Regions from separate parts of the Ferrovibrio sp. GW821-FHT12D07 genome, predicted to be linked through region 3. Evidence: predicted binding sites of a transcription regulator. Region 3 holds the regulator's gene; each other region holds the start of a gene.
What was found. Region 3 encodes LexA, which represses DNA repair genes until DNA is damaged. Its sites were predicted from a motif close to ATGTTCTANTTTGGTTC; they were not measured.

Region 1 (10,306 bases), on a different contig from region 3:
CCGGGCTGGAGCGTGAGGAATTCACCGCGCGGCTGGAAGGCAGCATCGAGACCGCGACCAGAGAGCTGGAAGCGCAGGCGCTGCGCTGATCGTCACGCCACCTGCGGGCGCGCTTTTTCCAGCACATCGGCCAGAGCAACCTGCAGGGCGGCCAGATCATAGGGCTTGCGCAGGATGGTGAAGCCTTCCTCGGCAGCAGCCTTCGCGCGCTCGCTATAGCCGGTGGCTAGGATCACCGGCAACGCCTCGCCATTTTGCTGCATCACCCAGCGCGCCAGATCGAGACCGCTGGCTTCACCTGGCATCACGATATCGGTCAGCACGACGTCGACGCGGTCCCGACCGTTCTGCAGGACGGCCATGGCCGCTGCTGCATCGGCACTCCAGATCACGGTGCAGCCCAATTCCTCCAGCAGTCCCTGCGTCACCATGGCGACGCTGGCGTTGTCTTCCACCAGCAGCACGCGCACATTCTGGCGCACCACCTGCCGCTGCGCGGCGGCATCGACGCCCTCGGCATCCACCATTCCGGCCGCGCGCGGCAGATACAGCGTCACCGTCGTGCCCCGGCTCGGCTCGCTGTCCACGGTGGCCATGCCGCCAGCCTGCTGCGCGAAGCCATAGACCTGCGACATGCCCAGACCCGTGCCCTTGCCCACTTCCTTGGTAGTGAAGAAGGGCTCGAAAACACGGCCGATGATATCGGCGGGAATGCCCGCGCCCGTATCCGTGATCGCGACGGCAACAAAATCGCCATCCAGATCGAGGACATTCGGCTGCGCGAAGGTGATATTGCGCGCCGACAGCCGCAGCGTGCCGCCGGCAGCCATGGCATCGCGGGCATTGACCGCCAGATTGAGCAGCGCCAGCTCGAATTCACCCATATCAACGTGGATCGCCCAGACATCCGCCGATATGGATGCCTCAACGGCGATATCGCCCCGCAGGCTCGCCTGCAGCATGGCCTGCAACACTGGCAGACGATCCTTCAGGTCGATGGTCCGGGCCTCATGTGCCTGCTGGCGCGAGAAAGACAGAAGCTGCCGCGTCAGATTGCTGCCGCGGCTGACCGCGATCTCGATGGCCTCCAGCGCCTGGCGCATGCGGTCATCGGCGGCAAGCGTGCGTTTCATCCGGCCGGCATTGCCGCTGACCACCATCAGCAGGTTGTTGAAGTCATGCGCGATGCCGCCGGTCAGCCGGCCAATGGCCTCCAGACGCTGCGCCTGCTTGAGCGCGGCCTCGGCCACCTCGCGGCGCGCCACCTCTTCATGGAAGCTCTGGGCGCGGCGCAGGGCGTAGAGCGTCAGCAGGAACATGGCCAGCACGATAGGCAGTCCGACGGCAAGCTGGGTCAGCACGGTCGATCTGAATTCCGCCGCCAATGCAGCCGTCTCTATGCCAGCCACGACATAAACCGGAAAATCCGGCACCTGCCGGTAGCCATAGCGGCGCTCCTTGCCGTCGGAGCGCGAGACCGAGGTATAGAAACCACCGGCTGGATTATCGCGCGCGGCCTCCGGGATTCGCATCGACGGCGCGGCCTCGCTGAGCGGCACTTCCGGATAGCGGGCAAGCCGTATGCCATCGGCGCGCACCAGACCGAAGACATCATGGCCGCGCGACAGCTTGGCGTAGAACTCACTGAAATGCTGCGGCATCACCGTCACGGCGATAACGCCGTTGAACTGGCCGGCCTCGCCGCCCTGACGACGGCCGCTGACGACGAAAAAGGCCAGCGAGCCAATGCGCGCGCGGATCACCTCGCTGATGAAGATATCCGCGCCGGGCTGCTTCTGGGCGGCGAAATAGCTGCGGTCAGAATTGTCGAGGCCACGCGGTACCGGATACACGGTGCTGGACACCAGCGGACTGCCGTTGCGGTCGAAGGCCCAGACCGCTTCGATCTGGGGCAGCGCCTGCTGCGTGCGCTTGAGGCGGAGATACAGATCGGCCTCACGCTGGCGGATATCCTCCTCGGAGGCATCGCCCAGGACTTCATTGATTTCGGATATCGAACGCTCGACCGTCTGCAGCGCCTTCAGCGCATGCTCCTGCAGCACATCGAGGGCACGCTCGATCCGCTCATGCGCCTGCGCATCGATCTCGCGATGGTTTTCCCAGGTGGCATAGGCGAAAATAATCGCCGGTCCGATCAGGCTGAGGGCCGCGATCAGACGCAGGGGCCAGAAGAAGACGAGCTTTGACTGTGGCACCGGCGGATTTAAACATTCCGCCTGTCTTTTTCCAAGCAGACCGCTTACGAACTCAACCTGGAACCAAAACCGGGATTGGCTGTTTCCCATTGTTTTCCCGGCGCTGTATACTGCGCCCAACAACAAACCGTGGGGGAGCATGTTCATCAAGGCGGTTATTGCGCCGGCCATTCTCGTGGCAGCTGCGGCATTGACCCTTCCGGGTTATGCACCGGCCCAGACCGCAAGCCCGCGCGAGTTGATGGCGCCGCTACCACTGACGCCGACCGGCCAGCCCGTGCCGGGCTTTCCGCAAGGTGCACCCGCCGCGCTGCCCGACACGCTGGCGCTGACCAGCACCGAGATAGACCGGCTGAAGGCCGGCAAGTACAAGGCGGGGATCGCCATGCAAGCGCTCGACACGCCGTGGAACGCGCTGCAGGTGGAGGCAATCACCGCGACGCTGGCGCGATATGGCGTCGAGGTCGTCACAGTTACGGATGCCGCGCAGAACCCGGTGCGGCAGGCCGGCCATCTGAACGGCATGATCAGCCGCAAGGTGGATATCATCTTCTCGGTGCCGATTGATCCCTCGACGCAGACGATGGCCTACCGACGGGTCACGGAGGCCGGCATCAAGCTGGTGTTCATGGACAACGTTGTTCACAATATGACGCCAGGAAAGGACTACGTTACTGTTGTCGCATCGGATAACGCGAAGAACGCCGCCTATGCCACCGAAGAACTGGTGAAGGCCATTGGCGGCAAAGGCGAAGTCGGGCTGATCACCTATTCCTTCGATGCCTATCACTCGGTGACTACGCGGCGCGAAAGCTTCCTGAAGGTGCTGTCGGCTTATCCCGAGGTGAAGCTGGCAGCGACCGAACGCTTCACCCAACCGCGCGAGGCCTATCAAAAGACCATCGCGATGCTGACCGCGCATCCAAACATCAAGGGCATCTTCGCCGTTTGGGGCGATCCGGCCATGCAGGCCGTGGCCGCCGCCAAGGCGCTCGGCCGGCATGACCTCGTGATCACCACCAACGACCTTGGCCCCGATACCGCGATGTATGTGGCGCGCGGCGAAATCCTCGCCATCGGTGCGCAGCTTCCTTACGACCTCGGCGTGGCCGAGGCGAATGCCGGGGCGCATGCCCTGCTGGGCAAACCGGTGCCGCCCTATATCTCGCTGCCGGCTTTGCGCGTGAAAAAAACCAACCTGATCCCCGCGCTGGAAATGGTGACCAAGCGCGAGACGCCCGCGGAAGTGAAGCAGCTCTGCGGCACGGAGTGCCGGTAGGCGGCGCCAGCCTTCGTCAGCCCACTAACTCCAGACGCTGAATGGCATCGCGGTAATACTGGTGGAACTGCGCCATCGCCTTGTCGGATGCGGTCAGGTCGGCATAGCGGCGAAGGACCGGCAACTGCGCCTCAGCGAAAGCCGCCAGATTCGCCTCCGGCAGTCTCGGGAGTATGCCCGTGAACGGCAGGGCCATGCGGCCGCCATTGGGCTGCTTGCTCAGCATCTCCAGTTTTCCGACAACGCCAGAGACCGAGGCCACGATCCGGTCCGCATAGGCTTTGACAATCGGCGCCTGCGCTTCCAGCTCACGACGCTCCGCGTCGAAATCGGCGCGATCCACGATGCGGCCATCCTGGTACACCAGGGGCGCGGCCTTGGAGATGTCGCAGGTCCAGCCGGCGCGCGGCAGCAGCATCTCAGCCTGATCGCTTTCTTCCTTATAGGCCAGGAACGGCATGGCGCGGCAACGGATCGGCTTTTCAGCATGGATGCCGCACAGGCCGTCGCCCGTCAGTTCCGGACATGCCACCGCAGGCGGCAGATAGGCCATGGGACTGACCTGGACAGCGACCTGGGTCTTGCGCGCCACCTGAACCATCGTCCCGAGCCGCGCGGTCAGGCCGAAGGATTTGTCGCCCTGCCGCACCACTGTCCAGACCATGGCCAGCGGGAAGCGGCCAGCATGGAACAGGGCCTCGCCCAGCGTCAGGGGCAATGAACCGCTGCAGCATTTTCCGCAGGCCGTGCAGTTGAAATGGTGCTGCATGCCGGCGGCCTAGGCGCCGCAGCATTTCTTGAACTTCTTCCCCGATCCGCAACGGCAGGGATCGTTGCGCCCCATTTTCTCGACATGCCGCGGCGGCGATTTGGGATCGACCTCGCCGCCGGTGCAGAGCCAGGTATCGCCGTCGCGCTTGAAGGTCGCCCGCTCATGGTGAACGCGCTGCTGGCCATTGAGGCGGAACTTGGCGGCATATTCGACAACGCCGTCCTGATCGTTGGCGGTGCCGGCCGTGGTCGAGAGAATATCCATGCCCAGCCATTCGGCCGAGGCTGCGACATTCCTGGTTTCAACCGGATCGAATTCCGCGCGGGCCTCGGCCGACAGCGTGCGCCCCAGATAATCGATGTCGGCCTGGGTATAGGCAGTAAAGCGCGCGCGCATCAGCGCCAGCGCTGTCGGCGCCGGAGCTCCGGCCAGCAAAGGGCCGCAGCATGCATCGCGTGAGAGACCGGAGGTACAGGGGCATTGTGTCATCGGTTCACTATTAGCGATCTGGGCGTCGATGGCGATGCTCCGCCCGGGAGCGGCAGGACGGGGAAGCCCCTGTGGATAATCCGGTATAACTGCACCAGCCCCTCTTGCGGATCGTGGGGATAACTCCGATTTGTCAGGAGTTACAAGATATTGATCGCCACACCCCGGTTGATCAATCTGTAGAAACATTATGAGAACATTACGCTGGACTCTCGTCTTTCGGGCGATAGAGTCAGCCTGAGTTTTCTGCGGCGCGGATTTGATGTCCTGCGCCGCTTTCCGTCTTTTGCAGGATCACGTCCATGTCGCCCATCGCGCCGATTTCCCAGCAGATCTGGGACATGAAATACCGCCTGAAGGGCGCGGACGGGAATCCGGTCGACCAGTCGATCCCCGATACCTGGAAGCGCATCGCAACGTCGCTGGCGCAAGCCGAGACCGATCCCGCCGCCCATGAAGAAAGCTTCTACGGCGCGCTGGAGGATTTCCGCTTCCTGCCGGCGGGCCGCATCGTCGCCGGCGCGGGTACCGCGCGCAAGGTGACGCTGTTCAACTGCTTCGTCATGGGTACCGTGCCCGACGACATGGGCGGCATCTTCGAGCATCTGAAGGAAGCAGCCCTTACGATGCAGCAGGGCGGCGGCATCGGCTATGACTTCTCGACGCTGCGTCCGCGCGGCGCACCGGTGAAGGGCGTGGGCGCCGATGCCTCGGGCCCGCTGTCGTTCATGGATGTGTGGGACGCCATGTGCCGCACCATCATGTCCGCCGGCAGCCGTCGCGGCGCCATGATGGCGACGCTGCGTTGCGACCATCCCGATATCGAGGCCTTCATCGAGGCCAAGCGCGAGGCCAACCGCCTGCGCATGTTCAATCTGTCGGTGCTGGTCACCGATGCCTTCATGAATGCCGTAAAGCAGAACCTGCCCTGGGAGCTGACCTTCAAGGGCGTGTCCTATCGCACCGTGCAGGCGCGCGAGCTGTGGGACAAGATCATGCGGGCGACCTACGCCTATGCCGAGCCCGGCGTGATCTTCATCGACCGCATCAACAACCGCAACAACCTGCATTACTGCGAGACCATCAGCGCCACCAATCCCTGCGGCGAGCAGCCCCTGCCGCCCTACGGCGCTTGCCTGCTGGGCTCGATCAACCTCGCCCGTCTGGTGAAGGCGCCGTTCGAGGCCGATGCTGCTTTGGATCTCGACCTGCTTGATGATCTGACCCGTCGCGCCGTGCGCATGATGGACAACACCATCGATGTCTCCAACTTCCCGCTGGAGGCGCAGGCCGCCGAGGCGCGCAACAAGCGCCGCATCGGTCTGGGCGTCACCGGCCTGGCTGACGCGCTGATCATGGTCGGTGCGCGCTATGGCTCGGCCAAGTCGGTTCAACTGATCGAAACCTGGATGAAGCGCCTGCAGCGCGCCGCCTATCTGGCCTCGGTCGATCTGGCCCGCGAAAAGGGCGCCTTCCCGCTGTTCGACCGCGACCAGTATCTGGCCGGCGAGAGCATCGCCGAACTGGATGCCGATGTGCGCGCCGCGATTGCCGAGCACGGCATCCGCAACGCCCTGCTGACCTCGATCGCGCCGACCGGCACGATTTCGCTGTTCGCCGACAATGTGTCGTCCGGACTGGAGCCGGTGTTCAGCTTCACTTATACCCGCACCGTGCTGATGCCCGATGGCAGCCGTCGCCAGGAAGACGTCAGCGATTACGCCTATCGTCTCTATCGCCAGATGAAGGGCGACAACGCACCGCTGACCGAAGCCTTTGTCGATGCGCAGAGCCTGGCGCCCGCCGACCATGTGCGCGTGCAGGCCGCCGTGCAGAAATACATCGACAGCTCGATCTCCAAGACCATCAACGTCCCTGAAGAAATCGATTTCGAGAGCTTCAAGGACATCTACCAGATGGCCTATGACCAGGGCTGCAAGGGCTGCACCACCTATCGCCCGAATGACATCACCGGCTCGGTGCTGACCATCAAGAAGGACGAGAAAAAGGCCGAAGCGCCGCAGCAGCAGGTCGAACTGCCGCTGGTCTCCAGCGCCAAGCCGGTGCAGACCATCAAGCCGCGCGATCCGCTGGCTGCCGGCGGCGTGATCTACATGACCAAGCCGCTGGACCGCCCCGAGGCGCTGCCCGGCCGCACCTACAAGATCACCTGGCCCGATTCCGAACACGCGATGTACATCACGCTGAACGACATCCTGCAGGATGGCCGCCTGCGGCCGTTCGAGGTGTTCGTCAACTCGAAGAATACCGAGCATTATGCCTGGACCGTGGCGCTGACCCGCATGATCTCGGCCGTATTCCGCCGCGGCGGCGACGTCTCCTTCGTGGTGGACGAGCTGAAGGCGGTGTTCGACCCGCGCGGCGGCCACTGGATGAATGGCCGCTATGTGCCGTCGCTGCTGGCGGCCATCGGCGAGGTGATCGAGCAGCACCTGATCGCCATCGGCTTCATGGCCGATCCCAATGCCAAGCGCGAGGAAAGCGCCGTGCTGGCGCTGGCCGTGAATGCCGAGACGCCGAAGCCGCTGTCGGGCCTGCGCCAGTGCCCGAAATGCGGCCAGCCCGGCCTGATCAAGTCCGAGGGTTGCGACACCTGCACCTCCTGCGGCTATAGTAAGTGCGGATAAGGCACGGCTTTACGCGCGCGTAAGACCCTGCCGCAGGGGAAACGTTTCGCCGCGTAGCAGGGTCAATGTCGCCGTCGATCAAAGCCGTCCAGCCTATCAAAGCCGTATTGTGGGATTTCGGCGGGGTGATCCTCACCTCGCCCTTCGAGGCCTTCCGCCGCTTCGAGGATGAGCGCGGCCTGCCGCGCGATTTCCTGCGCAGGGTCAACAGCACCAATCCGCACAGCAATGCCTGGGCTTGTTTCGAGCGCGGTGAAGTGGATGCCGCGCGCTTTGGCGAGATGTTCCTGAGCGAAAGCACCGCGCTGGGGCAGGCCGTGCATGGCCGCGACATCCTGGCGCTGCTGTCGGGCGAAGTGCGCCCGCGCATGGTGGCGGCGCTCAAAAAAGTGAAAACCCGGTTCAAGGTCGCCTGCCTGACCAACAACATGCCGATCGGCCATGGCTCCGGGATGAGCGTGACGCCGGAAAAGGCCAAGGCGGTCGCCGAGGTGATGGCGCTGTTCGACGTCATCGTGGAATCGAGCAAGGTCGGCGTGCGCAAGCCCGAGCCGGCCTTCTACATGCGCGCCTGCGAGCTGCTGGATATCAAGCCGGGCGAGGCCGTGTTCCTCGACGATCTCGGCATCAACCTGAAACCCGCCGCCGCCATGGGCATGCAGACCATCAAGGTGGAAGACCCCGACAAGGCGCTGCGGGATTTAAGCGCCATCATCGGCATGGAGTTCGCCGCATGAGTAAAGCAGACGACATCCTGAACAGCAGCTTCAGCACGCTGTCCGAGCTGGTCCGCGCCTATGCGGAAGAACGCCCAGATCATCCGGCCGTGATCGACACAGACGGCACGCTGACCTATGCCCAGCTTGACCGCCGCGCCGACCGCGTGGCTGCCGCGCTGCAACGCGATGGCGCGACAAAAGCCATCAGCATCGTCAGCGCCTCGCGCAACGACTATGTGACTGCCTATCTCGGCGGCCTGCGTGCCGGGCTGGCTGTGGCGCCGCTGGCGCCGTCGTCGCTGCCCGAACAGATCGTCGCCATGGCGAGCGACGCCGATGCGACGCATCTGTTTGTCGATGAAGAAAATGAAATAGCGTTGAAAGATGTGCTGGGCCAGCTGCCGAAGCAGCGCCTGCGCCTCGACACACCGGCCTTCGAGCACTGGCTGGCGCCCGATGGCGCCAAGCCCAAGCCGGCGGCGATCACGCCGGAGATGCCCTTCAACATCATCTATTCATCCGGCACGACGGGAACGCCCAAGGGCATCGTGCAGCCGCATGGCATGCGCTGGGGCCATATGCAGCGCGCGAATTCCTATGGCTATGACCGTAACGCCGTAACGCTGCTCTCCACGCCGCTCTATTCCAACACCACGCTGGTCAGCCTGTTTCCCACCCTGGCCGGCGGCGGCACCGCCGTGCTGATGGCGAAATTCGACGTGGCGAAATACCTGGAACTGGCGCAGAAACACCGCGTCACCCACACCATGCTGGTGCCGGTGCAGTATCGCCGCATCATGGCGCAGCCGGATTTCGACAGTTACGACCTCTCCGCCTTCCGCGCCAAGTTCTGCACCAGCGCGCCCTTTGCGGCCGAACTGAAGGCCGACATCCTGAAGCGCTGGCCGGGCAAGCTGGTGGAATTCTACGGCATGACCGAAGGCGGCGGCACCTGCATCCTGGTCGCCGACGAATTTCCCCACAAGCTGCACACCGTCGGCCGCCCGGCCGAGGGCCATGACATCCGCCTGATCGGCGAAGACGGCAAGAGCGTTGCGCCCGGCGAGATCGGCGAGATCGTCGGCCATTCCGGCGCGATCATGACCAACTACCACAAGCAGCCGGGCAAGACGGCGGAAGCCGAATGGTATGACGAGACCGGCCGGCGCTTCATCCGCACCGGCGACATGGGGCGCTTCGACGCAGACGGCTTCATGCAGCTGATGGACCGCCGCAAGGACATGATCATCTCCGGCGGCTTCAACATCTATCCCAGTGACCTGGAAGCGATCGTGAAGCAGCATGAGGCGGTGTTCGATGTCGCCATTGTCGGCGTGCCGTCTGATGCCTGGGGCGAGACCCCGGTGGCTTTCGTGGTCAAGCAGCCGGGCAAGGACATCGGTGCCGATGCGCTGCTGGCCTGGGCCAATGCCAAGCTGGGCAAGATGCAGCGCATCTCGGCCATCCGCTTTGAAGACAGCCTGCCGCGCAGCGCCATCGGCAAGGTGCTGAAGCGCGAGTTGCGCGACACCTATAAAGCCTGATGGTCGAGGATCAATACAGGGCTCTGCTGGTCGATGACCTGCAGGCTGACCGGATTGCCCATGGAAAATCCAGCCTGTATGAGCATCTGGCCGGTGTGCACGATCTGCTGAAGGCCTGGGGAAATCCCGATGCCGTATGTCTGGCCGGATTGTTTCACAGCATCTACGGAACCGTGCAATTCCAGCATGCGACGCTGCCCTTCGACAACCGGGAGCCGGTTCGCAGCCTGATCGGACCCGAGGCCGAAACCCTGGCCTATCTGTTTTGCGTCATCGATCGCCCGCGCGGCCTGATCGAACACTGGGAACGTGCTGATTTCGTCGTCACTGATCGCCATCTGGACAGGCAGGTGACACTCGACCGGCAGACCGCCCTGCATCTGCTGGAGATCGAAGCCGCCAATCTTGTCGAGCAGCGCGCCGGCGGATGGCGCTATGTCCCAAGGCTTCTGAACATCCCGCTATCGCCTGCCGCACAGCAGGCCCTGCGGCAATACGATGCCGGCATGCAGCAGCCCAACCCTTTCCAGAGCTGAAGCCCCGTCAGATATCCGGGCAGCGCTTCTTCACGGCCTTGAGCAGACCATGCAGCGGACCGTCGGCAATGCCGAGATCGTCCAGATGCTGCACGGTATTGGC
Region 2 (10,306 bases), 620 kb from region 3:
TCTCGCCGATCGTGGCCGGCGTGATTTACATTCTGCTCTATGGCGGCCAGGGCCTGCTCGGCCCGCTGCTGGAAAGGCTGGACCTGCGCATCATGTTCGCGCTGCCGGCGATCTTCCTGGTCACGCTGTTCGTCACCAGTCCCTTCGTGGCGCGAGAGTTGATCCCGCTGATGCAGGCGCAAGGCACCGAACAGGAAGAGGCGGCCGTGACACTGGGCGCCAGCGGCTGGCAGACCTTCTGGCGCGTTACCTTGCCCAATATCCGCTGGGCGCTGCTGTATGGCACGGTGTTGTGTGCCGCGCGCGCCATTGGCGAATTCGGTGCGGTTTCGGTGGTGTCGGGCAATGTGCGCGGTGAGACCAACACACTGCCGTTGCAGGTCGAACTGCTGTATCACGACTATAACGCGGCAGGTGCTTTCGCTGCCGCCAGCACGCTGACGCTGATCGCCCTGATCGCGCTGGTGGTCAAGACCGTGCTGGAGCGCCGGATACAGACCCGGCGCGCCGTCGGTCACTAAACAGATTATTCCGCCGCTGCGGCGAAATCCCGCTGTGCCATGTCTGCCAGCAGGCGGAAGCTGTGGGTTTCCGGATTCCATTCCAGCAGCCATGAACCACCGCGGCCATTGCTGCTGCGCTCCAGCGTGACCTGCAGCCAGATCAGGCGGCCATCGCTGCGCGCCGCGTCGATGCGCCAGCGGGTAGCGGCCAGGGCCGAAGGCTGACGGTCGCGACGCACCACGATGCCGACGCTGTTGCTGCGCGCAGCGGCCATCTGCAGGCGCTGCATGTCTTCTTCATTGAGCGTATCGAATTCACCGATCACCGCGCCGTAACCCAGTTCGCGCAGGCTCTGATCCATGGCCCAGAGGCGGTCGGCCGGGCGATGCGTCCAGGCGATGGTCAGGCGGCGATGGTCCAGGCCCTGACGCGAGAGCGCCGGCGCCTTCAGTTGCTGGTCCGGAGTGATCCACAACACCGGCTGCTGGCGCGGATTGCGACTGGTCAGCGCCGCCAGGAAAACGGTGATGGCGGTGTAGTCGCCGGTCAGTTCATGCAGGCCGCCGCAGGCAAGGCCATGACCGGGCAGAACCCGGTCGATCTGCGACAGGCCGAACCGCATGGTGCCGCCCGGATGCAGAAAGGCATTCTCGAAGGCCAGATGGGACAGGCGGTCGCGCAGACGTTCGATGGTGGCAAGGCGGGTCATGTCGGGCCTCCGGATCAGAATGTTCTCATGTTCTAATCTTGATCCAGTTTGAGCGCAATATGTTCTTTTTAAATTCGCGAATTTTCCGGAATCTGGCATTAATAATGAGAACATTATTGATCAAAAAGACTGAAAAACGGGGTTTTTCATTTAAGACGTCAAGTTAGGTTGCGCCTCATATCTTGACTCGGTTGCGCCTGACCGGCAGCGTAACGGAACGGCTGCGGAGCGAGTCCATGGCCCGATTTCGGGGGAACGGCCATGCCGGTAACGACCATTGGCGTGAAGATCGATGAAGACCTGAGGGCGCGGCTGAAGCGGGCGGCCGATGGGATCGGGCGGTCGCCGCACTGGCTGATCAAGCAGGGCATCTTCTCCATGCTGGATCGCGTCGAACGCGGTGATGCGCTGGACGACCTGCTGGGTGAGGGCAGATCGACCATCGACCTGCTGGAAGCACCGGCCGATACCGCGCAACCGCCATTTCTCGAATTCGCCCAAACGATCCAGCCGCAGAGCGTGCTGCGCGCCAAGATCACGGCGGCCTATCGCCGGCCCGAACCGGAATGCCTGCCGCTGCTGATCGCGGAGGCCACACTACCTAAGCCGATGCTTGCTTCCGCAAAACAGCTGGCGCATCGCTTGGTCGAAACCCTGCGCAGCAAGAGCGAAGGCGGCGGTGTCGAAGCGCTGATCCACGAATATTCGTTGTCGAGCCAGGAGGGCGTGGCACTGATGTGCCTGGCCGAGGCACTGCTGCGTATCCCGGATCGCGCCACCCGCGATGCGCTGATCCGCGACAAGATCGGCGTGGGCGACTGGGAGGCCCATCTGGGGCACAGCCCGTCGCTGTTCGTAAATGCCGCCACCTGGGGGCTGCTGGTGACCGGCCGGCTGGCTGCGACCAATAGCGGCAAGGGGTTGTCGACAGCGTTGACCAAGCTGATCGCCAAAGGTGGTGAGCCACTGATCCGCAAGGGCGTCGATATCGCCATGCGCATGATGGGCGAGCAGTTCGTCACTGGTCAGACCATCGCTGAGGCATTGGCCAACAGCCGGAAATTCGAGGCGCAGGGTTTCCGCTATTCCTATGACATGTTGGGTGAGGCGGCGGCCACTGCGGCCGATGCGCAGCGCTATTACGCCGAATACGAGCAGGCCATCCACGCCATCGGCCGGGCAGCGGCGCGGCGCGGCATCTATGAGGGGCCGGGCATCTCGGTGAAGCTTTCGGCGCTGCACCCACGCTACAACCGCGCCAATCTGGAACGGGTGAAGGCCGAACTGCTGCCGCGCCTGAAGGCGCTGACGCTGCTGGCGCGACAATATGATATTGGCCTCAATATCGATGCCGAGGAAGCCGACCGATTGGAAATCTCGCTCGATCTGCTGGAGGCGCTTTGCTTCGATGCCGATCTGGCCGGCTGGAACGGCATCGGCTTCGTGGTGCAGGCCTACCAGAAGCGCGCGCCCTTCGTGATTGACTGGCTGATCGACCTCGGCCGGCGCAGCAGCCATCGCCTGATGGTGCGTCTGGTGAAAGGTGCCTACTGGGATAGCGAGATCAAGCGTGCGCAGGTCGACGGCTTGGAAGGGTTTCCTGTCTATACGCGCAAGATCCATACCGATGTGTCGTATCTGGCTTGCGCCCGCAAGCTGCTGGCGGTGCCCGATGCAATCTATCCGCAGTTCGCGACCCATAATGCGCAGACGCTGGCCACTATCCACACGATGGCGGGTGCGAATTACTATGCCGGCCAGTATGAATTCCAGTGCCTGCATGGCATGGGCGAGCCGCTATATGAGGAAGTGGTCGGCCGTGACAAGCTCAATCGACCCTGTCGCATCTATGCGCCGGTCGGCACGCATGAGACGCTGCTGGCCTATCTGGTGCGGCGCCTGCTGGAGAACGGCGCGAACACGTCTTTCGTCAACCAGATCGCCAATGCCGAGATCGCCATCGATGACCTGATCGCCGATCCTGTGGGCATGGCGAAGGCTATCGAGCCGCCGGGGTCTCCGCACCCCAAGATCGCCTTGCCGCGGGATATGCTGGGCACACGGCTGAATTCCGCCGGCATAGACCTGTCCAACGAACAGCGCCTGGCGTCGCTATCGGCTGCACTGCTGGCCGGCAATGACATGATCTACCGCGCCGGCCCGATGCTGGCTGCCGGAGCCGTTGAGGGAACGGCGCATCCGGTGCGCAACCCGGCCAACCGCAGCGATGTCGTCGGGATGGTGAGCTATGCCACCGCTGAAGTCGTCAAAACTGCGATCGATAGTGCGATGGCTGGCGGCCAGATCTGGCAGGCCACACCAGCAGAGGAGCGGGCGCAATGCTTGCGTCGCGCTGCCGATCTGCTGGAAGTGCGCATGCCGCAACTGCTTGGCCTGATCGTGCGCGAGGCCGGAAAGTCGTTGCCCAATGCGATCGCCGAGATACGCGAAGCTGTCGATTTCCTGCGCTACTACGCCGATGCCGTGACAGATTTCTCGCCTGACACGCACCGACCGCTGGGGGCCATCGCCTGCATCAGTCCCTGGAATTTCCCGCTGGCGATCTTCACGGGCAAGGTCGCTGCGGCACTGGCGGCCGGCAATGTGGTGCTGGCCAAGTCGGCGGAAGAGACGTCGCTGATTGCCGCTCAGGCCGTTCAGATCCTGTGGGAGGCCGGCATTCCGCCCGCAGCCGTGCAACTGCTGCCGGGCGAGGGCGATATCGGTGCGGCGCTGGTGGCCGATGCACGCATTCGCGGCGTGATCTTCACCGGTTCGACCGAAGTCGCGCGGCTGATCCAGGCACAGCTGGCCCAGCGGCTCAATCCCGATGGTCGGCCGGTGCCGTTCATTGCCGAAACCGGCGGACTGAATGCGATGATCGTCGATTCTTCGGCGCTGCCGGAGCAGGTGGTCGGTGACGTGCTGGTGTCTGCCTTCGATTCCGCCGGCCAGCGCTGTTCGGCACTGCGCATTCTCTGCGTGCAGGAGGATATCGCCGACGCCGTACTCACCATGCTGAAGGGTGCGATGGCGGAGCTGGCCGTCGGATCGCCGGACCGGTTGTCGGTTGATGTCGGTCCGGTGATCACGGCGACCGCACGCCAGTCGATCCTCAGGCATATCGAGCAGATGCGTGCCAAAGGTTGCCGCATCGAACAGTTGCCGCTGCACGGCAAGCAGGGCACCTTCGTGCCGCCAACCCTGATCGAACTGGATCGCGTGTCTGACCTGCGGCAGGAGGTCTTCGGTCCGGTGCTGCATGTGGTGCGCTATCGGCGCGACCGCCTGGATGCCCTGATCGAGGAGATCAATGCGGCCGGCTATGGTCTGACTTTCGGCCTGCACAGCCGCATCGACGAAACGATCGCGCATGTGACCCAGCAGATCGAGGCCGGCAATCTCTATGTGAACCGCAACATCGTGGGTGCAGTAGTGGGCGTGCAACCTTTCGGCGGCCATGGCCTGTCAGGCACCGGGCCGAAAGCCGGTGGACCGCTTTACATGCATCGTCTGTTGGCATCGGTGCCTGCACTGGCAATGAAGGGGCAGGGCGACCATGCGCCGGCCGGGTCCTATCTGGCCTGGCTGGGCCAGCAGGGCCATGTGGCTGCGGCCGAGCGCTGCAAGGTCGCGATGGAGCGCAGTCCGCTGGGCTTTGGCGCCGAACTTCCGGGGCCGGTGGGCGAGCGCAACCTGTATGCCCTGTTGCCGCGCGGCGATATTTTCTGCCACGCGCAAAGCCAGGATGGCCTGCTGATTCAAATGGCAGCCGTATTCGCCACGGGCAATCGCGTGGTGATCAGAAAAGATATGCCGCATGCGGCCTTGATCAAAGGGTTGCCGGCGGACCTGCGAGCGTTTGTATCAGTTGGTGAAGCGGAGGTGGCGGGGGCCATCCTGTTCGAGGGTGATGGCGATGCCTTGTGTCGTCTGGCCCAGACGGTGGCCGGGCGAGGGCAGAGGGTATTGCCGATCCATAGAGCCGATGCGAACGGCGATTATCCGCTGCACTGGCTGCTGGCCGAGCGCAGCATCAGCACCAATACGGCCGCTGCCGGCGGCAATGCCAGTCTGATGAGCGTCGGATAAGGGAAAGGCCTGCCGCGGATAGCCGCGACAGGCCTTGTTTATCAGGCGACGGCGGACACGCTGGCGCTGGGGGCGCGATGGCTGGGCTCGCCGTCATGCAGGATGCCGTCGATCTCGCCAGCCGGAATGCCGGCGCCGGCCAGCTGCTTGCCCAGCGCCTGTTTCAGGCGTTCCAGGCCGGCCTCATCTTTGGCCTCGCAGCGTGCGACCAGCACATTCTGGGTGTTGGAAGCGCGCAGCAGCCACCAGCCATCCTCGGTTTTCACCCGCACACCATCGATGTCGTTCACATCGGCATTGGCAGCGCGCAGGCGGTTGCGGACCTGTTCAATAATGGGGAACTTGCGTTCCTCGCTGACCTCGAAGCGCAGTTCGGGGGTGTTGATGCTTTTCGGTAGGCGGTCATACAGGTCGGCCAGGCTGCGCTGGCCTTTCGAGACGATGTTCATCAGCCGGATCGAGGCATAGAGAGCATCGTCGAAGCCGAAATACTTGTCGGCGAAGAAGACGTGGCCGCTCATCTCGCCAGCCAGCAATGCGCCGGTCTCGCGCATCTTGGCCTTGATCAGCGAGTGGCCGGTCTTCCACATCAGCGGCTTGCCACCCAGACGTTCGACGGTGTCGAACAGACTTTGGCTGGTCTTCACATCGGCGATGATAGTGGCGCCGGGCTGGCGGCGGAGGATTTCCTCCGACCAGATCATCAGTAACTGGTCGCCCCACAGCACGTTGCCTTGGTTGTCGATCACGCCCAGCCGATCGCCATCGCCATCGAAGGCGATGCCAAAGTCCAGCTTCTGCGACAGCACGGTTTCACGCAGCTGGTCCAGGGTTTCGGGCAGGGTCGGGTCGGGATGGTGATTGGGGAAGGTGCCGTCGACGTCGCCATTCAGCACCACATGGCGGCCGGGCAGGCCCTTGGTGATGCGTTCGACGATGGGGCAGGCAGCGCCGTTGCCCGGATCCCAGGCAATCGACAGCGGCCGCGCCAGATCGGCATCGCGCAACAGGCGCATGGCATAGGCGCCGCTGACTGCACGGCGATGGGTACGGCCCAGGCCGGTGGAGTAATTCCCTTCACGGATGATCTGGCCGATCTTCTGGATATCCTCACCATAGATCGTCTTGCCGCCGATGGTCAGTTTGAAGCCGTTATAGTCGGGTGGGTTGTGCGAACCGGTGATCATCGCGCCAGCATCGGCCTGCAGGTGATGCTCGGCGAAATACAGCATCGGCGTCGGCCCGAGGCCGATTCGCAGCACATCGACGCCCGCCATCTTCAGGCCCTTGGAGAAAGCACGGCTGATTTGCGGAGAACTCAGGCGGCCATCGCGGCACAGCGCCACGCTGCGTCCACCTTGGCGCCGCACCAGCGTGCCGAAGGCCTGGCCAAGAAGCTGGGCATCAGAGAGATGCAGTGTTTTTCCCACGATACCGCGAATATCGTATTCGCGTAGGATGCTGAAATCGAACTTAGGGGAGACCATCGTGAACTCCTGATCGTTTTTTGCATGAAGTCGTCTGGGGTCGAAGCGACCCGCATATCATGAGAAAAACGATGGGCGCGGTGTGTGGTAATCGCGTGTTTCCGGCAATCTGTCTGTGACCATGCGGTGTGATCATTTTGTGGCCCAGCCACAGAATGGCCTCACCAGTCTTGAACAAGCATGTACCGCTCATAAGATTGGCATCGGTCCGATGATCGAATTGTGATCGAAAAGGCTTGGGTTCAGAGAACTTTCGCTCCGCTACGTCGTTGATTGCGGAGATTTCAAGCCGATACACCGTCAGCGCACTCTGGCGGGCCTCAGGGGGAAACTCGGGAAGGAAACGCTGCGAGCCTTAAGGGCGAGTGGTGCACATGTTTTTACGCGGCATGCGGTAAGGAGGCCTGTTGTGGCTCCTGCACATGACGGGAGGCTTATTTATGGCCGCAGACGGCCGATCACTGACCGGACAGACCGTATGGTCTGGGCCGAAAGGGTTTGGATCGAAGTGGCTGGGCCTTGGCGCATGCCTGCTCGCTCTGGCGGCTTGCGATGCGCGCCAGTGGCCGATGGGTACGGCTGGCGGCGCTTCCACATCGCGTCCGGCGGCCAAAACCCAAGCCGTCAAGCAAGGCAGTCCGACGGCTGTGGCATCGACCTCCGCCCCCTCCGTGTCCACCGATTCTGTCAGTGTCCGTGGCGGCGATCTCGTCGGTATGGATATTGACCAGACGCAGAAACTGTTCGGGACGCCGTCGGCGGAAGAAACCCGTCCACCCGGCAAGGTGATGCGGTACCGCTACGACCAATGCACCCTCGATGTGTCCTTCTATCCGGACGTTCATACCCAGGTCTTCCGAGTTCTCAGCTATGAGGTGAATGGCAATGACGGAACTGAACAGAGAAAACGTCAATGCAGCGCAGGCCTTCGCTCCCGTATCGGCGCAAGATGATCTGACTGCCGCGCAGGGCAATGGCATTCGTGTTGTGCTGGTGGATGACGATGACGACTATCGCGAGGCAATCAGTGGAGAGCTGACCGATCTTGGCTTCCATGTGGTCGGCATGTCCGAAGGCGCGGCGATGTTCGAGTACTTCGCGCAGGGCAACAGCAGCGATGTCATGTTGCTTGACTGGCGCATGCCGGGCGTGACTGGTCTGGATTTGCTGGGGCAGGCACGCCGTCGCGGCATCATGGTGCCGGTCGTGTTTCTGACTGGCATGCTGGCCGCCACCTATGAGAACGCGGCGCTCGAGAATGGCGCGGTGGACTTCGTCAACAAATCGCGGGGCGCCGAGATTCTGGCCAAGCGCCTCAACCTGATTGTGAAGGCTGGCAAGCAATTACCGGAGCAGAAGAGTGAAGAGCTGATTGAAAGTGGCAACCTTGTGCTGCGGCCGAGAATCAGCCGTGCCTACTGGCGCGACACCGATGTGAATCTGACTGTGGTTGAGTTCAACATCGTGCACCTGCTGGTCCAGAACGCAGGCGAATATGCTACCTACCGGGCCATATACGACTGTGTCCATCATGCGGGCTTCATCGCAGGAGCCGGCGAAGACGGGTATCGCACCAATGTCCGCTCCTCCATCAAGCGCATCCGTAACAAGTTCAGAGCCATCGACGCTGACTTCGGCGAGATCGAAAACTTCCTCGCCTTCGGTTACCGCTGGCGTACGGCTGCACAACAGGCAAGCTGAGGGTCTGTCGCTGCGCCGCTACGGCGCCTCGCTGACCATCAAGCTTGTCGCCCTGATCGCGGTGTTTATCGCGCTGCCGATTGTCCTCTATGGGCAGTTCGAAAGCGCGGATAAGCAGCGGCGTGATCTGGTCAGCCGCGGCATTCAGCAACGCAGCTGGCTGATCGCACAGGCGTTGGCGCCAATTCTGGATCGGCCTGATGGCCCGCCCCATAAGTCGCTCAATAGCGAGCTGGAGCGATTCAATGATGGCCGCACTCTTTTGAAGGTTATGTTCCGCCCGCCGACCACCGGCAGCGGAGAGGGTAATTTCTATTATATCGCTTCTACGCCTGAGGCGCGGCCCGAGCAGATCGGCACCGAGCTGGAAACCCTGGCGCAGCGCGGCATCCTGGCGCATCTGGCCGAGAGCTGTGCCTGGGACAAGCCAACCGACATCCGCTATCGCCAGCCCGACGGTCATGAAGAGATCATGACCTCTATCCTGCCGATTCAATCGCGCTGGGGCTGCTGGGTGTTGATCTCGGCGCATCCCACTTCGGAATTCGTCAATGTCTCGATCGGACGTTCATACTGGCAGACCCGGGAAATCCGCATTGCTGCAGCAATCTATTTTGCCTTTGCCCTGCTGGCGATGCTGATCGCCGTCAGCGTCTGGCGCAGCCTGCATCATTTCCGCCGTGTTGCCCGCGAGATCCGTCAGGGCCGCATGACGGAATATTCCTTTGCCGACCGTAACGTTGTGCCCGAACTGACCAGCGTCGCGATGGACTTCGACCATCTGGTGCGCGACCTGCGTCACATCGCCCAGGATATCCGCCAGACGGCGGAAGACAACGCGCATTCCTTCAAGGGCCCGCTCAGCACGATTCAGGCCTCGCTGGAGCCGATCAAGCGCATTCTACCCGAAGACAGCCGTCGCGCCGTGCGGGCCGTGAGCCTTATCGAGGCTTCGCTCAGCCGACTGAATGCCATGGTCAATGCCGCGCAGCGGTTCGACCACAACACCGCGGATCTGATCGACTCGCCGCGTCCACCCATCGATCTTACGCAGGTGGTGGCGGAAGCGTTGCTGCGGTATCGCGACATTCTGGCTGAACGCGATATCCGGCTGGTGCGTACGCTGGAGGAAAGCGCCGTACTGCGTGCCGGCATTGGTGTGATGGATATCGCATTCGAGAATATCCTCGACAATGCCATCAGTTTCTCGCCGCCCAGGGGCACGATTGCCGTCTATCTGTTCCGTGAGGGTAACAATCTGCATTTGCATGTGGATGACGAAGGGCCGGGTGTCGATCCACGCAAGGTCGATCATATCTTCGATCGCTATTACTCGTTGCGGCCGAAAACGGGCCGTCATCAGGTGACCCACAGCGATGGCAGCACCTCGAACAATGCCGGCCTCGGCCTATGGATTGTCCGTCGCAACATGGAAGCCATCGGCGGTAATATCAATGCGGTGAATCGGATTGGTGGCGGTTTAAGTGTGCGAATCATCCTGCCCGCCATGCGTTGAATTTCTGGCGCTAAATTTCTGCCACAATTCGCACCGCAGCAGACACAGCTTGATCACTGGCTAGACCTCAGGGGCGTCGACATAGTCGGACTGCCTTTCCCCTGTTATCATGAGGTCGACAATGAATGCCGTGATCGAATCCAGTCGGGTTTTGGATCAAACCACTTTCCGTATTCATCCGGTGATCCTTGCCGGCGGATCCGGAACGCGCCTCTGGCCGCTGTCGCGCTCGGCTTACCCCAAGCAGTTGCTACCGCTAATGTCGGAGCGCAGCCTGCTGCAGGAAACAGTGCGGCG
Region 3 (10,306 bases):
CGCTGCGCACTGCGCTGGTCAAGGACGGCACCATGTATGTGCAGGCTGGCGCCGGCATCGTCGCCGACAGCGACCCGATGTCGGAACATGTGGAATGCGTCAACAAGGCGAAAGCCCTGATCCGCGCCGCCGAAGAAGCCGAGCGCTTCGCCAGCCGATCGGGCCGCGGGCAATAAGACGGAGCAGCACGGATGGCAACCTCCTTCAAAACCATCCGGGCCCGCGCGGAAAAGCGTAAAGGTGCGGCAGCTCTCAAAAAACTGCTGCCCAAGATTCCCGACCAGAAGCAGCTCGCAAAACTGAAAGACGATCGTGCACTGGCCGAGATGGCCAAGCGCGTCTTCTCCGCCGGTTTCGTCTGGAGCGTGATCGAGAACAAATGGGACGGCTTCGAGGCCGCCTTCCAGGGATTTGAGCCGCGCAAGCTGGCGCACAAGCCCGATGAGTTCTGGGAAAAACTGGCCAGCGACAAGCGCATCGTGCGCAACCCGCAGAAAATCCGCAGCGTGCGTGACAATGCGCATTTCATCATGGAGATCGCTGCCGAATACGGCAGCTTCGGCAAGCTGCTGGCATCATGGCCGATGGATGATCAGCTTGGCTTGATGGATTTCCTGGGCAAACGCGGCGCGCGGCTCGGCGGCAATACGGGCCAGTACCTGATCCGCTTCCTGGGCCGTGACAGCTTCATCGTCTCGCGCGACGTGCTGCTGTGCCTGCGCGATGCCGGCGTGGCGCTGACCGAAAAGGGCAGTTCAAAGCGCGACTGGAAGAACATCCAGACGCAGTTCAACATCTGGGCCAAGGAAAGCGGACTACCGCTGACTCATATTTCACGGATTTGCGCCATGTCGATTGGCGAAAATTATGATGCCGCCACGCTGCAGAAAATCACGGGCAGCGCCGACTGATCCGTACGCGGCGGGTATGGTTATCAGGGTGTAAACGCCCGGGTAAATAAATCCAACTAATTCGGTGGCCAACTCTCACCCTCCGGGGTTAGCTATCGTGATGCAACACGATCAGACCCTTGAGTCATTAAGCTGGGAACAACGCGGCATTATCGCCCGCGATGCCGGCCGGCATGCCGAAGCAGAAGCCTGCTTCAGCCGGGCCGTGGCCGATAACAATGCCCGTCCGATGTCCTGGCTTGGCCTGGCGCTGACCCAGATTGATCTGGACCGTAGCGACGATGCCGTCGTCAGTCTGCGCCACGCCCAAGCGCTATCTCCCAATTCAGGCGTGGTGCGCCACCTGCTCGACTCCCTCAGCGGTCATACGTCCCAACATGCACCCGATGCCTATGTGACCTGGCTGTTCAACACCTATGCAGCCCAGTTCGACAATCATCTGCTGCGGCTCGGCTATCAGGGCCCGGGCATGCTGCATCAACTGGCGGAGCGCGCCGGCTGGCTGGCTGATGGCAGCCGCAGCATCCTTGATCTGGGCTGCGGCACCGGTCTGAGCGGCGTCCCTTTCCGCCCCTATGCCACACAGCTGCATGGCGTCGACCTCGCGCCGAAAATGCTGGAGCAGGCCCAGCGCCGTGGCATCTACGATCGGCTGGAGCATCTTGAAGTCCATGCCGCGCTGCGGATGCAGGCGCAGGCCAGTCTCGATGCAGTGATCTGTGCCGATACCTTGATCTATGTCGGTGAAGTGACCGACCTGTTCCGCCTGACGGCACTGGCGCTCAAGCCCGGCGGCAGCTTCCTGTTCACGGTGGAAACCGGTGAGACTGATTTCGTGCTGACCAAAACCGGCCGCTTCAACCACGCAGACGGCTATCTGCGCAATTGCGCCTCCGGCTACCTGCATTGCGTCGACCAGCTCGATGCCGCGATCCGCATCGAAAAGGGCAAGATCATGCCCGGCCGCGCCTACCGCTTCATCAAAACCGTCAACTAGGGAAGATCAGCGTTCTTGCTGTTGACGACGCAGCAGGACGGTGCTCACCGGCACCAGGCTGAAGCCGCGCTCTTTCGCGGTAGCCATCCAGGTCTCGATGGCCGTCAGCGTCGCGCCATGCGGATGGCCGATAGCGATGACATCCCCACGCGCCTTGGCAACACGTTCCATCGCAGCCAGCTCGTGACCGATGCCGGGCGAACGTTCGTCATCCAGGAACAGGTCGCGCTCGGTGGCATCCAGGCCGCGCTGACGCGCCAGCGCCGGACCGGCGGAACTCGGGCCCGACAGGCTGTCGAGCCAGAAGACCTGGCGGCGGCTGATTTCATTCAGAACCACATTCATGCCGGCCGCATTGGCGGTGAAGCGGCTGCCCATGTGATTGTTGACGCCGACATAGTCGCTGAAGCGGTCCAGATGCCAGTTCAGACGACGCTGCAGCTCGGCCTCATCCAGACCGACATACAGCGCATTCGGGCCCGGATTGTTGCGCTTGGCGTCCAGCGGCTCCATCGGCAGATGCAGCATCACTTCATGGCCGGCGGCCCGGGCGGCGGCGCTCTGCTCCGACAGGTCGTTGGCGTAACTCATAAAGGACAGCGTCACAGGATGCTTGAGAGCAATGGCGCGCTGGGTGCCGCGACGGTCGAGACCGGCGTCATCGATCAGGAAGGCGACGAAGGGCGGCTTGGCCGTGGCCGGCGGTGCAACGGCGCGGGCGCGCCAGGCCGGGCCTTCGCCAGCGGCGCGCGGCGTCACCGACGGCGGCACGACCGGCGCAGCCGTGAGCTGCACGGGCTTGTCCTTGGCCACAGCCGTAGCCGGCTTTTCCGGAGTCTTCTTTGCGGTCACCGGCGCGGCAGCCACGACAGGCGCAGGTGGTGTCACGGCAACAGGCAGCGCGACGGCTTCAGCCTGAGGTTCGGGCTTTGCCGCGACAACGGGTTCAGCGACATCGACAACAGGGGCCGGCGGTGGGGCAGCTGCGACAACCGGTTCCGGCGCGGGCAACGGCATGGGCGGCAGGACAGGCTGCTGGGCAGCCTGCTGGGCCAGTTCTGAAATCGGACGCCAGCCACCGCTCTGCTCGGTACGAATCTGTGCCGGTGTGGTCGGCGCGATGCTGATCGGCGCCTGGTCCGGCTGGGTCTGCAGCGCCGCGACAGCGACAGGCTGCGGGCGCGGTGCGCTGCCGACAGCCATGCCCATGACCACACCACCGCCCAGCAGGGCTGCGGCAGCGATCATCAGCGGCCAATTGATCGCCAGAAAACCACGGCTTTTATCTTTGGGAGCGACAGCAGCAGGAGACGCGGGCATCTGTTGGCCGGGCACGCTGCGGGCCTGCATGGCACCATAGGCACCGGCGGCAGACTGCGCGGTGGCGGCGCGGCGCGTCTTCAGTTTGAGGGCGGCGGCAGGATCGCTCATCTGACCCGGGTAAAGGATTGCGGCGGACACGGCAAGGGCGGCGTGCAACGCGTTGCCGCCATTGTGATTTCAACATGGTTATAGAAGCGTAAAGACACCCCTGCCCGACGACTCGCAGAGACGTTAAACTCCGATTATGTCCGGTCGAATCGAAGTGATTTCCGGCGACATCACCAGGGTCGCCGCCGATGCCATTGTGAACGCCGCCAATGAAAGCCTGCGGGGCGGTGGCGGCGTCGATGGTGCGATCCATCGTGCGGCCGGCCCGGGGTTGCTGGATGAATGCCGCGCCATCGGCGGCTGCCCCACCGGCGAGGCGCGCATCACGGCCGGCTATAACCTGCCGGCGCGCCATGTCATCCACACGGTCGGACCGGTCTGGCATGGCGGCAACCGCAACGAAGCGGAACTGCTCGCGCGCTGCTATCGCAACAGCCTGGCGCTGGCGGCCGATTACAATCTGCAGAGCATCGCCTTCCCGGCGATCTCGACCGGCATCTACGGCTATCCGATGGACAGGGCCACCGCCATCGCGGTGCGCGAGGTGCGCACCTGGCTACAGGGCAAAGCGACACCCGGGCGCGTGATCTTCTGCTGCTTCTCGGCCGATGCGGCGGCGGTCTATTCCGCTGCCTTGGCGACCTCGCCCTGATCATCCGGCTCTTCCGTGGCCGGCTCTTCCGTGGCGATGGCAGCCTGGGCCAGACGGAAGAAGGTGATCGAGGTGGCGAGTTCGCGCGCCTGATTGGCCAGCGACTGCGCCGAGGCCGTGGTCTCCTCGACCAGGGCGCCGTTGCGCTGGGTCATCTCGTCCATCTGCGTGACGGAATCATTGATCTCGTCCAGACCTGATGCCTGTTCCTGACTGGCGATCGAGATTTCCTCGATGATGCCGGCCACGCGCTTCACGGCGTCGACAATGCCGGTCAGGCTGGCGCCTGCCTCGTTGACCAGCGCCGCGCCCGATTTGACCTGGCTGTTCGATGCGGCGATCAGCGTCTTGATCTCCTTCGAGGCATCGGCCGAGCGCTGCGCCAGCGCGCGCACTTCCTGCGCCACGACGGCAAAGCCCTTGCCCGCTTCACCGGCTCTCGCCGCTTCAACGCTGGCATTGAGGGCGAGCAGGTTGGTCTGGAACGCGATCTCGTCGATCAGCGACACGATATCGACGATCTTGCGGGCGCTATCCTCGATCTCACCCATGGCACTGACCGCGCGGCCCACGACACCACCGCCGCGATCCGCCGTGTCACGCGCCGTGGCGGCCAGCTGGCTCGCCTGCCGCGCATTGTCGGCATTGTGCCGCACGGTAGCAGTGATCTGCTCCATTGACGCGGCCGTGCGCTGCAGGCTGGCAGCCTGCTGCTCGGTGCGCTGGGCCAGATCGTTGCTGCCGACCGAAATCTCGGCCGAGGCGTCGCGCACGTTGCCTGCCGTCTGCGACAGCTTGCCGACGATATCAGCCAGCCGGCCCGCCAGCGTGTTGGCGTCATTGGCCAACTGCTCGAAGGTGCCCTGATGGCCACCCGCGATGCGATGCGTCAGATCGCCTTCCGCCAGCGCGCCCAGCATGCTGCCAAGATCGCGCAGCGCCTTGTCGACCGTAGAGAGCAGGTTGTTCATGCCCAGGCCCAGACGACGCATCACGCCCTGCAGCGCTTCGGCATCGATGCGTCGGGTCAGGTCGCCGGCGGTGGCCGAGGACACGATCTGGCCGATCGCCTCTTCCAGCAGCTGCTCCTGCGCCTTGCGTTCGGCCTCAAAGGCTTCACGTCCGGTTTCGACCTCACGCTGCAGCCGTTCGTTTTCCTGCCCGTTGGTCTTCAGCACCTCGACAGCGCGCGCCATCTCGCCGATCTCGTCGGATCGGCCGGTTTCCTTCAGTTCGACCGACCAGTCGCGCTCGGCCAGCCGGCGCGTCACCTCGGTCATGCGCGCAATCGGCGCGGCAATCTGCGGGCCGGTGAACAGCAGACCGATCAGCAACGCGCAGCCCAGGCCGATCACGGTGATCACCACCAGCACGAGCTGCGCTGTCATTGCCTGGCCTTCGGCCTTCTTGGAGGCGGTATCGGCAGCGGCCGTGGCGGCACTCACCAGTGCTTCCACCTGACCGCCCAACTGCGTCGCGGCATCGCGCGACTGCGTCAGCGCCAGACCCGCCGTATTGATGGTACGGATTTCGCCACGCCGGACCTGGAAGATGCTTTCCGAACCCTGGCCATAGCCCAGCAGCTTGGTGGTGGTGTTCTGCAGTTCAACCACATCGAAGCGCTTGCTGGCCCAGTCGAGTTCTTCAAGTGCGCGGCTGTTCAGCTTGACGAATTCGGCGAACAGCTTGTCGAGTTCGGCATTGTTCGGAGCCTGCGCGGCCACTGCCATCACGGCAATCAACTGGTTCACGGCATTGCCGGCAGCGATCAGCGCGTTGGCTGCATCGGCGGCTTCCGACTTCGCATTGGGCTGGCGCAGTTCATAGATAGCGCGATCGAGCGCAGGCTGCATCAGCGCCTGGAACGTGATGTTGTCGGCGCTCATCCTGGTCTGCACGTCTTCGCGCTGCTTGATGTAACCCAGACGCGCATTCACCGACCGGTTGATCTGCGCAACCATGGTGTTGAGCACATCGACCGAACGGCCGATCTCGGCAATCCGCTCCGCCTGATCCTCGGGCGCGGAAGCCTTCACCGTCTCCACCGCCTGCTTCAGCTTTTCCTGCTTGGCCTTCAGCGAGGCCAATGCGCTCTCGCGCTCGGCATCGCTGCTGGCATTGGCCAGCACCGGCGCACCGGCGGCAAGGTCGGCGCTGGTGCCCGACAACTCGAGCGCGGTGATCACGGCGGGCAGGTTGGTGCTGGTGATCCCGGCGTAGCTGCTTTCGACGCGGTTGAAGAACAGACCGCCGATCACATTCGACAGCAGGGTCAGTGCGGCAAGCACACCGATCGCGAGATTCAACTTCTGACGGATACCCATAACCCCTCCCCCGCAGACCCCGTTCTGGTGTCTGGCTTAGCGGCCGCCTCTGGCCTTCTAGTTACAGACCATATTTCCCACTCAAACCATCGCCGTAAAGGGTGAGAGTGAGGAGGTGCACTGCCTACGGATCACTCAACCTATGGGAGGCCCCATTCGTTCCCACCCCTAGATGTAGGTTCTAGCCTGTGGAAAAATACTTGACCCGAATACAGAACCTCATTAGAACATTTCGTGGGTTTCATGTTCGTTCTGGTTTGCCGCCGGCTGTCCCCACTGATCCGGCGACTACCTGGGACATATAATCGAGGAGGCTAACCATGCTGACCCGGAAACAGCACGACCTGCTGCTCTTTATTCACGACAAGCTGGAGAATTCCGGCGTATCCCCCTCCTTCGAGGAAATGAAGGAGGCCATGAAGCTGAAATCCAAGTCCGGCATTCACCGTCTGGTGACCGGCCTGGAGGAACGCGGCTTCATCCGCCGGCTGGCCCATCGCGCCCGCGCCCTGGAAGTCCTGCGCCTGCCCGACTCGGCCGTACCGGTCCGTGGCGGCGGCGTCGGTGCCACTGCGTCTGCCCGCAGCGCCGCACCGCGCAACCGCCTGATGCCGCGGGCCATCGAAGGCGGCGCCGGCAACGGCCCGATGCCCGGCACACCGGTCAACGTCAATCCCTACAACGCCCGCGACATCGTCACCCTGCCGCTCTACGGCCGTATCGCCGCTGGTACGCCGATCGAGGCCCTGCGCGATCTCAGCACGCAGATCGATGTGCCGATCGGCCTGCTGGGCAATGGCGAGCATTACGCCCTGGAAGTCGCCGGTGACTCGATGGTCGATGCCGGCATCATGGATGGCGACACCGTCATCATCCAGCGCAGCGACAATGCCGAAAACGGCACCGTCGTGGTTGCGCTGGTCGACGATCAGGAAGTGACGCTGAAGCGTCTGCGCCGCAAGGGCAACTCGGTGGCACTGGAAGCCGCCAACCCGGCTTACGAGACCCGCATCTTTGGCCCCGACCGGGTCAAGGTACAGGGCCGCCTGGTCGGCCTGCTGCGCCGCTACTGAGCTTCAACTCTACGGATGCAAAACGGGGCGCTTCAGGCGCCCCGTTTTTTATTGGCCGAAGTTCAAGGATCAGGCGGCGCGCTGATGCTTGCTCTCCTGCACTTCCTCAATGATCTTGCCAACGAAAGCGTTCAGATCATCCGGCGAACGGCTGGTGATGATGCCCTTGTCCACCACAACCTCCTTGTCGACCCATTTCCCCCCGGCATTGCTCATGTCGGTCCTGATGGATATGTAGGATGTGACGTTGCGGCCGCGCACCGCATCGGCCTCGATCAGCAGCCAGGGACCGTGGCAGATCGCGGCGACGACCTTGTTATCCGCTACGAAGCGTTTCACGACACTCATGGCATCGCCATCGACGCGCAGCTTGTCAGGGTTGATCTGACCGCCGGGGATGACCAGCGCGTCATAATGGTCCGGTTGGACATCGGCAATCTTGAGATCGACATCCACCATCTCACCCCAGTCTTTCTTGTCCCAGCCCCGGATCGCCTTGCCGGTCGGCGAGGCCACATCGACTGTGGCACCGGCCTGCTTCAGGTGATTGCGCGGCATGGTGAGTTCCGACTGTTCGAAGCCATCGGTCGCGATAATCAGAATTCGCGATTCTTTGATATTGGTCATGTTGTTCTCCTCTGTGTACACGGACAACCCGGGCACGCAGGAAGGGTTCCGAAAATCAGGCGACGATGCGGCCCGCCAGCATGAAGGCGACGAAAGTGGCCATGATGAACAGCACCAGTGCGCAGGGCACCGCGCTCCATCGCCTGCTGTAGGGCCAGACCGGCAGGGTGAGCACCAGAACCAACGTCATGATTGCAAGAATCGTGATCATCGATGCGTCTCCGCTTCTGTGTTGGGCGGCTTCCGAGACCGGCAGCGGGAGTCGAACGGCAAATTCCGCGCCACGTTCCGCAACCGGATAAAAATTCACAGCGCGCGTTACTCGCCCCGCTCCGGCGCATGGCCCTTGGGCACCACCCAGGGCCGGTGGCCGCGCGTCTGCGCCACGGTGATCGTGCGGATAGCCCGGTTTTCCGCGTCCAGGAACAGGGCATGAGCGCCCCCGCGCCACAGGTCGTTGCGGTCGATCACGATTTTCGCGGCCGGGCAGCGGTAGCGGATCGGCATCTGGGTGGCGATCACCGCATCGGCATGGCGACAGTCTTCCGTGATCGCCTTTGGCTGGCGCGGCAGGGCAATCAGGAAACCGTCACGTCGCCAGGAGCAGCCGTCCGGATCGCAGCGCAACGAGCCATCGGCGCCGGTTTTGCCTTCGGTATCGTTGCGCCGCAGGGTGGGCCACGGATAGAGCGGCGGCGCACCCAGCCGTTCCCACCAGGTCTCGGCGGCAAAGCCACGTGGCGGCGTCGATGTCAGATAATAGCGGGCATCTGCAGCACGCGCGGCGATCAGCCGGCCATCACCGCTGACCAGCATGTCGGGCGGCGTGAGAGTCCAGGGCGACAGCGTACCGATCAACAGGCCGAGGATGCCGAACCATCGCCAGCGCTGCTGCCACAAACAGAGCCACAGGCCGCCGCATGCAATCGCAGCCAGACCCCAGAGCGGCATCGCCGGCACCACGCCGACCGCATCGGGCCAGCCCGCCACCCAGCGCGCCAGCAGGATCAACAGATCGATGCACCAGACCATCGGTGTCAGCGCCAGCGCTTCCAATCCGAACGGCATCAGCATGAAGGCCAGCACGATCAGCGGCATGATCAGGAAATCGACCAGCGGCGCCGAGAGCAGATTGGCGATCAGCGCGTAATCGGCCACGCGGTTGAAGTGATAGGCTGCGAAGAAGGACGACCCCAGACCGGCGACAAAACTTGCTGCCATCGTACCCAGCAGCCAGAGCAGCGCGACCTGCACCGGACCTGCATTCTGCCGCCAGCGCGTCAGGCCGGGTGACAGCAGTTCGAACGCCGCCACCAGCGCCGTCACGGCCGCAAACGACATCTGGAAACCCGGATCGAGCAGACTATCCGGCCACAGCACCAGCAGCAGCAACGCCGCCCAGGCTACGGCGCGCAACGTGATGGCGCGGCGATCCAGCATCACGGCGATCAGTGCCAGCGCGATCATCACCAGCGCACGCAGGGTCGGCAGTGCCGCACCCGACAGCAGCGTATAGGCGGCGGCCCCCAGCAGCGCCGCCACCGCCGCCCATTTCTTGATCGGATAGGCCAGTGCCAGTCGCGGACTGAGCGCCAGGGCCGCGCGCAGCAGGAAGAACAGCAAGCCGGCGACCAGTGTAAGATGCAGACCGGAGATCGACAGGATATGCGCCAGCCCGGAATCGCGAAACGCCGCATCCACATCGTCGGGGATCGGGCCCCGCACGCCGGTCATCAGCGCCGCCGCGATGGCGCCACCCGCACCTTCGGTCTGCGCCGCGATCCGTCGCGTCCAGTCCTGCCGCAAGGCGCTCAGCGACAGCAGTGCCGCATCGCGCCAGCCATCGGGCTCGGTTGTCGGCAAAGGCTCCGGCGTGCTGATCGCATAACCGACCGCGCCGATCTGGCGGAACCAGGCATAGCGCGCGAAATCGAAGGCACCGGGCATGGCGGGCTCCGGCGGCGGCAACAGCATGACGCGCAGGCGGATGCGGTCGCCCGGCCACAGCACGCTGCCATCGCGATTGAGCGTGATGCGCACGCGCTGCGGCGTCTCTGGCTCGGCCAGCCCGCCGAAGGATAGACGGTCCAGCAGCAAGCGATGCCCGGCATCGCGCGGCTCGACTTCCAGGATGCGGCCTTCCAGCCAGACGGCGCCGGTCATCCGCTGCAGCACCGGTGCCGCGACCGAGGCGCTGCGCTCGGCCGCCAGCCACAGGCCAGCGACAACGGCCAGCACCACAACCAGCGGCAGTCGCCAGAGCGCATGACGGGCAAACAGCAGCAGCGCCA

Region 1: the regulator LexA is predicted to act here: its motif matches at 4,940-4,956, upstream of AC1RRE_RS17390 (adenosylcobalamin-dependent ribonucleoside-diphosphate reductase).
Region 2: the regulator LexA is predicted to act here: its motif matches at 1,241-1,257, upstream of AC1RRE_RS07100 (ImuA family protein).

The regions. Positions count from the first base shown of each region.
Region 1 covers NZ_JBXAQN010000002.1:1,146,058-1,156,363, forward strand. Annotated here, with positions in the region: gene AC1RRE_RS17365 (lysophospholipid acyltransferase family protein) at 1-89, shown strand, start outside; gene AC1RRE_RS17370 (ATP-binding protein) at 93-2,216, opposite strand; gene AC1RRE_RS17375 (substrate-binding domain-containing protein) at 2,356-3,495, shown strand; gene AC1RRE_RS17380 (YkgJ family cysteine cluster protein) at 3,512-4,264, opposite strand; gene AC1RRE_RS17385 (YchJ family protein) at 4,274-4,702, opposite strand; gene AC1RRE_RS17390 (adenosylcobalamin-dependent ribonucleoside-diphosphate reductase) at 5,059-7,404, shown strand; gene AC1RRE_RS17395 (HAD-IA family hydrolase) at 7,470-8,141, shown strand; gene AC1RRE_RS17400 (class I adenylate-forming enzyme family protein) at 8,138-9,667, shown strand; gene AC1RRE_RS17405 (DUF6817 domain-containing protein) at 9,667-10,203, shown strand; gene AC1RRE_RS17410 (gamma-glutamylcyclotransferase) at 10,211-10,306, opposite strand, start outside.
Region 2 covers NZ_JBXAQN010000001.1:1,414,103-1,424,408, forward strand. Annotated here, with positions in the region: gene cysW (sulfate ABC transporter permease subunit CysW) at 1-521, shown strand, start outside; gene AC1RRE_RS07100 (ImuA family protein) at 527-1,213, opposite strand; gene putA (trifunctional transcriptional regulator/proline dehydrogenase/L-glutamate gamma-semialdehyde dehydrogenase) at 1,475-5,305, shown strand; gene pgmG (phosphoglucomutase/phosphomannomutase PgmG) at 5,347-6,792, opposite strand; gene AC1RRE_RS07115 (hypothetical protein) at 7,233-7,745, shown strand; gene AC1RRE_RS07120 (response regulator transcription factor) at 7,678-8,493, shown strand; gene AC1RRE_RS07125 (sensor histidine kinase) at 8,555-10,009, shown strand; gene AC1RRE_RS07130 (mannose-1-phosphate guanylyltransferase/mannose-6-phosphate isomerase) at 10,131-10,306, shown strand, end outside.
Region 3 covers NZ_JBXAQN010000001.1:2,038,605-2,048,910, reverse strand. Annotated here, with positions in the region: gene trpE (anthranilate synthase component I) at 1-176, shown strand, start outside; gene AC1RRE_RS10175 (DNA-3-methyladenine glycosylase I) at 192-911, shown strand; gene AC1RRE_RS10170 (class I SAM-dependent DNA methyltransferase) at 1,012-1,908, shown strand; gene AC1RRE_RS10165 (divergent polysaccharide deacetylase family protein) at 1,915-3,339, opposite strand; gene AC1RRE_RS10160 (O-acetyl-ADP-ribose deacetylase) at 3,476-3,991, shown strand; gene AC1RRE_RS10155 (methyl-accepting chemotaxis protein) at 3,961-6,315, opposite strand; gene lexA (transcriptional repressor LexA) at 6,636-7,388, shown strand; gene AC1RRE_RS10145 (type 1 glutamine amidotransferase domain-containing protein) at 7,458-8,015, opposite strand; gene AC1RRE_RS10140 (DUF3309 family protein) at 8,071-8,226, opposite strand; gene AC1RRE_RS10135 (ComEC/Rec2 family competence protein) at 8,334-10,306, opposite strand, start outside.